2 regions of the Streptomyces sp. TS71-3 genome follow, and region 2 is predicted to be linked to the other one. Evidence: predicted binding sites of a transcription regulator. Region 2 holds the regulator's gene; the other holds the start of a gene.
What was found. Region 2 encodes HspR, which represses chaperone genes until heat shock. Its sites were predicted from a motif close to TTGAGNNNNNNNNNCTCAA; they were not measured.

Region 1 (4,458 bases), on a different contig from region 2:
ATCGTCGGGTCGTCCTCAACGACAAGGACCCGGCGCTGTGCGCCCGTGGCCGCCGTGCTGCCGTTGTGGGAGGTGTGTGTCTGCTCCATCGCCCCGCCCCTGACTATTGCTTCTCGGAATCGTGGGGGTGATTCCACCTGTGCGGTTGACGCTTGAATGATCTGCGCGTCGGTACGCAGCGTACGGAATGAACCGAGCTGCGGCTATCCACGCCCGACTGCGAGGTGCACGACGTCGGGAACGCCCCGGACAACGGGGATCTCTCTGGTGTGCACCCGCTGGAAACCGGCATTTCGCAGGGCCGCTTCGAATTCGGGCGACGGTTGCGCGGACCATACAGCAAGCACGCCGCCGCGCGTCAGCCGGGCCTGGCATGCGGCAAGGCCGGCGGGTGTGTAGAGGCTGTCATTGTCCTCAGTGACGGTCCAGCCCGGGCCGTTGTCGATGTCCAGGCACAGCGCGTCGTAGCGGGCGTCCGACTCCCGTACGTGTGCGAGGAGATCGGCGTGCAGCACCTCGGCGCGGGGGTCGGCCAGGGCAGCGGACGTGAGCGCGGCGAGCGGGGCGCCCGCGGTCTGCGCGGTGGCCCCGACGGGCCGGGCGGGTTCGCCCGTCGCGGTCGCCTCGGCGGTCGCGACGCCCAGGCCGTGCCAGTTGATGACGGCCTCCTCGCGCTCCACCACCGTGATGCGGCCCCAGCGCGGATCGGCCGCGGCGTGTGCGAGCGAGAAGCCGACGCCGAGCCCGCCGATGAGTACGGCGGGTGCGCGGCGTCCGTCGAGTGCGTCCATGGCCGCGTCGACGAGCAGCCGCTCCGAGCGGCCGTCCGAGGTGTCCATCAGGAAGCAGCCGTTGGCGATGATCTGCAACAGCTCGCCCTGCCGCCGCAACACCACCTCGCCGTACGGCCCGTCGCGCCGGTCCAGCACCACGGGGCTGCCGTCACCGTCGAACCGTTGTCCCTGCGAGGGCCTGTCGCCGATGTCGTACGGGGCGTGCATGGATCCATCCTGCCATTGCCGCAGGACCGGCCTGCCGCATGCGCGGCTTCTCAGGGCGGCGACCCCTCGCAACACGGCCTCCCGTAACGCCGATCGCGCGCGTGCCACACCGTGCCGGTGACGGCGGGCGGTCGGTTGCGGCGGTCGGTCAGGTGGCGGGAGGCGACCACACCCAGGGTGTGGTCGTCGTCACGGCATGGAAGCCCAACCGCCGCAGAATGGGCGCGCTGTCGTCGGAGGCGTCCACCTGGAGGTAGCGCACGCCGCGCTCCGCCGCGAGCCGTGCACGCGCGGCCACCAGGGCGCGGTAGATGCCGCGGCCCCGCCACTCGGCGAGCGTCGAACCACCCCACAGGCAGGCGAACTCGGTGCCCGGCCGGAACACCAGCCAGGCTGCCGAGACCACTTCGCCGCCGGCCTCGGCCACCAGGACGGCGATACCGTCCGGCGCCGCGGCGACCCGCCCGATCAGGTCCTCCCCGAGCCAGGCCATGTCCTGGTCCCAGACGGCGCTCTCCATGGCCGCGATGCGGCGCAGGTCGGCGTCGGACGCGACCTCCCGCAGGGTGACGCCGTCCGGTGGCACCGGCTCGGCGGCCATCTCCTCCGTGCTCCCGACGAGCACCGTCTCGCGGTCCTCGGGCGCGAACCCCGCCGCACGCAGCCGGTCGGTGAGGTCGGCGGGCCGGTCGTGGCCGCGGGTCTTCCACTCGACCGCCTCGCCCCGCGCGGCGAAGCGGTCCCGCTGCCGGGCGATCAGGCGGTCCAGGTCGACGCCCTCGACGCCCAGGTCGGCGGGACCTGTCACGAGGCCGCGGTACTGCCCGACGACGCGGGTGAGCGGCCCGTCGCTCTCGGTGTGCACGCCCGCGGGGAGGTTCGGCCCCGCGCCGCGCATCTGCTCGTCGTAGGCGGCAAGAAGCACATCGGTATCGGTCACAGGCGGTACGGAAGTCCACGGAGGGCCGGGACGCAACTGCATTTGGAGCCGCGCGCCGGCTCGTGGCCGTCCTGAGGGGGCTGTCCGGGTCGCGTCCGGCCCACCGCCGGCTGGGTGGTCGTTCGCGCAGTTCCCCGCGCCCCTTGTCCGTGGGGCTGCGCCCCGTGCTGCTCAAGGGACGCGGAGAACTGCGCGACCGCCACGACGACACCGTCAGGTCGCCACCGCCCGAAGGGGCTGGTTCTGTCGCAGCCGGACCAGTGGTGGGTGGTGGTTGCTCGCGCGGGTCCCCGCGCCCCCGCGGGGCGCCGTTGGGCGGGTGCGCCCAGCCGAAGCGGACCCGCAGGCCCCCGAAGACGGCCCGGCCCGCCGCCAGGCGAAATGCCCACACGCCGGACACGCGTGATCGCCCACAGCGAACGCCCCCGGCGCCGGGAACATCTCCGGGCTCACATGCATTGAGCCCACATAGCTCAACTTGACTGCCGAAGGGGAGATCATGGCTGCTGAGTCCGCCGGCGCTGCCACACTGCTGGCCCTACCCGTGCTGCCGCTCGACGACGAGGTCGTGCTGCCCGGGATGGTGGTCCCGCTGGACCTCAACGACAACGAAGTGCGCGCCGCGGTGGAAGCCGCTCAAGCCGCCGCCCGGTCCGAGCCGGGCAAGCCCAAGGTACTGCTGGTGCCCAGAGTGGACGGCGAGTACGCGGGGACGGGTGTGCTCGGCACCGTCGAGCAGGTCGGCCGGCTGGCCGACGGCGACCCCGGGGCGCTGATCCGCGGCCGGGCGCGCGTGAAGATCGGTGCGGGCACGACAGGCCCCGGCGCCGCCCTCTGGGTGGAGGGCACGCGGGTCGACGACGCCGCTCCGGATCCGTTGCCCGGCGGCGTCACCGAACTGATGAAGGAGTACAAGGCCCTCGCCACCGCGTGGCTGCGCAAGCGCGGTGCGTGGCAGATCGTGGACCGCGTCCAGCAGATAGAGGATGTGTCCCAGCTCGCCGACAACTCCGGTTACTCGCCGTTCCTGTCCACGCAGCAGAAGGTGGAGCTCCTGGAGACCGGCGACCCGGTCGCCCGGCTGAAGCTCGCCACGGAGCAGCTCCGCGAGCACCTCGCCGAGCAGGACGTCGCCGAGTCGATCGCCAAGGACGTCCAGGAAGGCGTCGACAAGCAGCAGCGGGAGTTCCTGCTGCGCCGCCAGCTCGAAGCCGTCCGCAAGGAACTGCGCGAGCTGAACGGCGACGGCAGCGAGGACGAGTCCGACGACTACCGCACGCGCGTCGAGGCTGCCGACCTCCCGGAGAAGGTCCGCGAGGCCGCGCTCAAGGAGGTCGAGAAGCTGGAGCGGTCCAGCGACCAGAGCCCGGAGGGCTCCTGGATCCGCACCTGGCTCGACACCGTCCTTGAACTGCCGTGGAACGAGCGCACCGAGGACGCCTACGACATCAGGGGCGCCCAGGAGGTGCTCGACGCCGAGCACGCCGGCCTTCAGGACGTGAAGGAGCGCATCACCGAGTACCTGGCGGTCCGCAAGCGGCGTTCCGACCGGGGCCTCGGCGTGGTCGGCGGGCGCCGCGGAGGTGCCGTGCTCGCGCTGGTCGGCCCGCCCGGCGTCGGCAAGACCTCGCTGGGCGAGTCCGTGGCGCACGCCATGGGCCGCAAGTTCGTCCGCGTCGCGCTCGGCGGAGTCCGGGACGAGGCGGAGATCCGCGGCCACCGGCGCACCTACGTGGGCGCGCTGCCGGGCCGTATCGTCCGCGCCATCAAGGAGGCCGGGTCGATGAACCCGGTGGTCCTGCTGGACGAGGTCGACAAGGTCGGATCCGACTTCCGGGGCGACCCCGCGGCCGCCCTCCTGGAGGTCCTGGACCCGGCGCAGAACCACACGTTCCGGGACCACTACCTGGAGGTCGAGCTGGACCTCAGCGACGTGGTGTTCCTCGCCACGGCGAACGTCCTGGAGGCCATCCCCGAGGCACTGCTCGACCGCATGGAGCTGGTGACGCTCGACGGCTACACGGAGGACGAGAAGGTCGTCATCGCCCGTGACCACCTGCTCCCGCGCCAGCTGGAGCGGGCCGGCCTGAAGACGGACGAGGTGGTGCTGGAGGAGAGCGCGCTGCGCAAGCTCGCCGGCGAGTACACCCGTGAGGCCGGCGTGCGGAACCTGGAGCGCGGCATCGGCCGGCTGCTGCGCAAGGTCGCGGCCCGGCACGAGCTCGACGAGCAGAAGCTGCCGCTGACCGTGACGGACGCCGACCTGCGCGACCTGATCGGCCGCCCGCACCACGTGCCCGAGTCCGCCCAGGACCCGGCCGAGCGCCGCACCGCGGTGCCGGGCGTGGCCACCGGCCTCGCCGTCACCGGCGCGGGTGGCGACGTGCTCTACGTGGAGGCGTCGCTCGCCGACCCGGAGACGGGCGCGGCGGGGCTGACCCTGACCGGACAGCTCGGCGACGTCATGAAGGAGTCCGCGCAGATCGCGCTCTCGTTCCTGCGCTCGCGCGGCGCGGA
Region 2 (4,458 bases):
CGAGTCGCTGGAGACGGTCGCCGCCAAGCTGGGCCTCCAGCAGTTCGGCAAGGAGGGCGAGCCCTTCGACCCGACAATCCACGAGGCCCTGATGCACAGCTACGCGCCGGACGTCACGGAGACCACGTGCGTGGCGATTCTGCAGCCTGGGTATCGGTTCGGCGAGCGCACCATCCGCCCCGCGCGGGTGGCGGTGGCGGAACCGCAGCCGGGCGCGCAGGGCGCCGGTCCGGAAGCAGGCAAGCCGGGCAGGTCCGAGGCGGGTGACCAGGCGGAGGCCCAGGCGGACGGTTCCGCGGAAGGCACGCAGGGGCAGAACGGCACGGACGGCACCGGGAACGCCGGGACCGCCAGAAACAGGGACAGCGGTGGCCCGGACGAGGGCTGACACCGCCTACCGGCACGGTGCCGCGCGAGCGGCGCACGAGAGGAAGGAGGGGCGCCGAGGATGAGCACCAAGGACTTCATCGAGAAGGACTACTACAAGGTCCTCGGCGTCCCCAAGGACGCCACCGAAGCAGAGATCAAGAAGGCGTACCGCAAGCTGGCCCGGGAGAACCACCCGGACGCCAACAAGGGCAACGCCAGGGCGGAGGAGCGCTTCAAGGAGATCTCCGAGGCCAACGACGTGCTCGGCGACCCCAAGAAGCGCAAGGAGTACGACGACGCCCGGTCGCTGTTCGGCAACGGCGGCTTCCGGCCCGGCCCCGGCGGGACCGGCGGGAACTTCAACTTCGACCTGGGCGACCTCTTCGGCGGGACCCCGGGTGGCAGCGGGGGCGCCGGCGGCTTCGGCGGCGGCCTGGGCGACGTCTTCGGCGGACTGTTCAACCGCGGCGGCACCGGCACCGCGGGCGGCAGGGTGCAGCCGCGGCGCGGCCAGGACATCGAGTCCGAGGTCACCCTCAGCTTCACGGAGGCGATCAACGGCGCGACGGTCCCGCTCAGGATGTCGTCGCAGGCGCCCTGCAAGGCCTGCTCGGGCACCGGCGACAAGAACGGCACGCCGCGCGTGTGCCCGACCTGCGTCGGCACCGGCCAGGTCTCGCGCGGCGGCGGTGGCGGCTTCTCGCTCACCGACCCGTGCGTCGACTGCAAGGGCCGCGGCCTGATCGCCGAGAACCCCTGCGAGGTCTGCAAGGGCTCGGGCCGTGCGAAGTCCTCGCGCACGATGCAGGTCCGCATCCCGGCCGGCGTGAGCGACGGGCAGCGGATCAGGCTGCGCGGCAAGGGCACGCCGGGCGAGCGCGGCGGCCCGGCCGGCGACCTCTATGTCGTGGTGCACGTCGACGCGCACCCGGTCTTCGGCCGCCGGGGCGACAACCTCACCGTCACCGTCCCGGTCACCTTCTCGGAGGCGGCGCTCGGCGGCGAGGTCAAGGTGCCCACCCTGGGCGGTCCCCCGGTCACCCTGAAACTCCCGGAGGGCACCCCCAACGGGCGCACGATGCGCGCCCGCGGCAAGGGCGCCGTTCGCAAGGACGGCACCCGCGGCGACCTTCTCGTCACCGTGGAGGTCGTGGTACCGAAGGACGTGACAGGCAAGGCGCGCGACGCGCTGGAGGCGTATCGCGAGGCCACCGTGGGAGAGGACCCGCGGGCGGAGCTATTCCAGGCCGCGAAGGGAGCTTGACGGTATGGACAGCCGACCAGGACGCAGCCGGAACCCGTACGAGCTGACCGAGGAGACACCGGTCTACGTCATCTCCGTGGCTGCTCAGCTCAGCGGGCTGCACCCGCAGACCCTGCGGCAGTACGACCGCCTGGGACTGGTCTCCCCGGACCGCACCGCGGGCCGGGGGCGCCGGTACTCCGCCCGTGACATCGAGCTGCTCCGCCAGGTGCAGCAGCTGTCGCAGGACGAGGGCATCAACCTCGCCGGCATCAAGCGGATCATCGAACTGGAGAACCAGGTCGCGGCTCTCCAGGCGCGCGTCGCCGAACTCCAGGCCGCGGTCGACGGTGCGGCGGCTGCCATGCGGCAGCGGGAGGCGGCGGTGCACGCCTCGTACCGGCGCGATCTGGTGCCGTACCAGGAGGTCCAGCAGACCAGTGCGTTGGTGGTCTGGCGACCGAAGAAGCCGGAGTAACCTCCCGGGTTCGGCTTCCCCCGGGGTCCCCCGGGTTTGCTCGGGTTCCCCCGGGTTCCCGCGAGTTCGCTCGGTTCTTCCGGCTCCGCCGGTCGGTGCTCCGGCTGGGCGTGCACGCTCTTCTGCCGGTGGCACGGTGGGGCCGGGCTGCCCCTTTCGGCGCCTGACCATGTGCGGGCTCGTCGTGGTTGCTCGCGCAGTTCCCCGCGCCCCTTCTGGGGGCGCCCTGGTCGTCGAGGTGCAGCGATGCGCCCCAAAGGGGCGCGGGGAACTGCGCGACCGGCCACGACAGAGCCCGCAGCCAACGGACGACCGCAAGGGGCTGGACCCGATGGGGGCGCGGGGCACACGCCGCTGGTCCGGACGCGACCGGAACAACCCCCAGGGGACGGTTGTCGGCTGGGCGGCGCGGAACGCGCCTCAGCGGGGCGCGCCGCCCTTGATGTCCTCCAGGAGGGCCGCCAGCCCGTGCGGCGTGGCGATCAGCACGGTCCGGGGAGCATCGCTTTCGCGAAGGCGTATCGTTCCGTCAGGAGCGACGGCGACGTTCAGGCACTCGCCCTGCGGGCCGCTGCTGAACGTCGACTTCTGCCAATGGAGTTCGGGCATCTGGTCCTTCCTACAACGTGTAAAGCAGGTGTTGGATAAGGGCGAGCGAGTCCTTCGCCGAATGCGCCTCGGGTGCCGACGACGCGTTGATCGGGGCGAGGGCGTTCTCGGTCAGCAAATCGAACATCGCGCTGTAGCGTTCGAGGTGGAACGTCTCGCTGAGGTACTGGTAACCGATGGCCTGCTCCAGGGCCACGGTGCTCAGCCGCTCGTTGCCGGGAATGATGTGCAGGAAATTCCCACTGATCGCCGCGTACGCCTGGGCGCTGAACGGATAGACCTGGATCGTCACGTTCGGCAACTTCGAGAGCTCGACCAGCCGCAGGAGTTGCTCGCGCACCACCTGCGCACCGCCGAACCGTATCCGTAGCGCGGCCTCGTGGATGACGGCCCGTACCAGCGGCGCATTCTCGTCGGTGAGAATCCGCTGCCGTTCCATACGGAACCGCAAAGGCGCCTCGAAATTGTCGAAACCGAGTCCCGGACTGTTGAAAATGGCCCGGGCGTACCCGGCCGTCTGGAAGAGCCCGGGAATGAAGAGCGACTGGTGCATTCGCACTTCCAGGGCGTCTGCTTCCAGTTCGGCAAGGCTCAGGGCGTCCGTCACCATGGAGCGTTTGTACGCGCTCCACCAGCCCTTACCCGAGGCTTCCGAGAGCGCCACCAGCGCATCCACGTAGGACTTATCTGTGCAACCGTAAAGTTCGCAGAGGGCCCTGAGCCGCTCGGTCAGGATCGTGGTCTTCGCCGTTTCGATCTGGCTGAGCTGGGCGCGGCCCATGCCGATCCGCTCCGACGCCTCCGCGGCGCTCAACCCGGCCTGTTCACGTAGATGTTTCAGCTCGAAACCAAGACGTCGCTGGCGCTCGCTGATGGTGCTGCGCAATCCCACGGGGTACTCCTTGTCCGTCGATCAGAGTTTTCCCGGGGGCGGGGGAGTCCGTCCACCGATCCGTGTAAACGGCGTGCACAAAATAAACGCCGCCGGATGCGCCTCGGTGTCGGACCGGAAATCCACCCCCCGGCGTGGACGGTGGGCCGGGCACCGCGCCACGCCGGGCGACACCCTGCCACGTCGTCGTTTGCCCCACTGCCCGACAGGCCGGGAAGCTGGAAGGTGTGCACGGCAGTGGAGGCGCGGTCTCTCGCGGTACACAACTCGTCGACCCAGGCGGCACAACCGGAACATCCGCCTCCTGCCTGCACGGAGAGGCCGGGGGCGGACCGGAAAGGCGCGGCCCCGGGACGCGGCTGCCCGGCGCGGCCGGGGAGGGGCCGGAGTGCCTGAACGGGCGGGTGCGCCACGGGTCTTCGCAGTTGCCACTGCATCGGGTGACTCCGGCACACCGGGGGTCCCGTGTACCGCTCGCGTGTACCGCAGGACCACTACGCGTCCTGCTCCAGGATTCCGGACTGCCCGATCCGGTAGCCGAGTTGGGCCCGGCTCGACGTGCCGAGGATGTCGGCGAGCTTGGCGATGTGCACGCGGACGGTGCGGACGTTCATCGCGAGACGCAGGGCGATCTTGTCGTCCGTGAGGCCCTCGATCAGCAGGGCGGCGATGGCGCGCTGCCGGCGGGTGAAGCCGCCCGCGTCGGGGACCTCCGGGGCGGGGCGGGGCCACATGGGGGTAGCGAGGTCCCATAAGCGCTCGAAGGTGGTGGCCAGGAACGAGATCAGCGCCGGATGGCGGATCACGAAGGCGGCAGTGCCGTCGGAGTTGGCGGGCACGAAGGCCACCCGGCGGTCCAGCATCACC

Region 1: lon (endopeptidase La) is a predicted target of HspR. The motif match lies at 2,400-2,418, and genes of this name have one in related genera.

The regions. Positions count from the first base shown of each region.
Region 1 is NZ_BNEL01000001.1:1,785,084-1,789,541, forward strand. Features, by position in the region: gene Sm713_RS07370 (response regulator transcription factor) at 1-89, opposite strand, end outside; gene Sm713_RS07375 (spermidine synthase) at 204-1,001, opposite strand; gene Sm713_RS07380 (GNAT family N-acetyltransferase) at 1,150-1,941, opposite strand; gene lon (endopeptidase La) at 2,441-4,458, shown strand, end outside.
Region 2 is NZ_BNEL01000003.1:680,621-685,078, reverse strand. Features, by position in the region: gene grpE (nucleotide exchange factor GrpE) at 1-388, shown strand, start outside; gene dnaJ (molecular chaperone DnaJ) at 449-1,633, shown strand; gene Sm713_RS27315 (heat shock protein transcriptional repressor HspR) at 1,638-2,090, shown strand; gene Sm713_RS27310 (DUF397 domain-containing protein) at 2,511-2,699, opposite strand; gene Sm713_RS27305 (helix-turn-helix transcriptional regulator) at 2,710-3,591, opposite strand; gene Sm713_RS27300 (helix-turn-helix transcriptional regulator) at 4,086-4,458, opposite strand, start outside.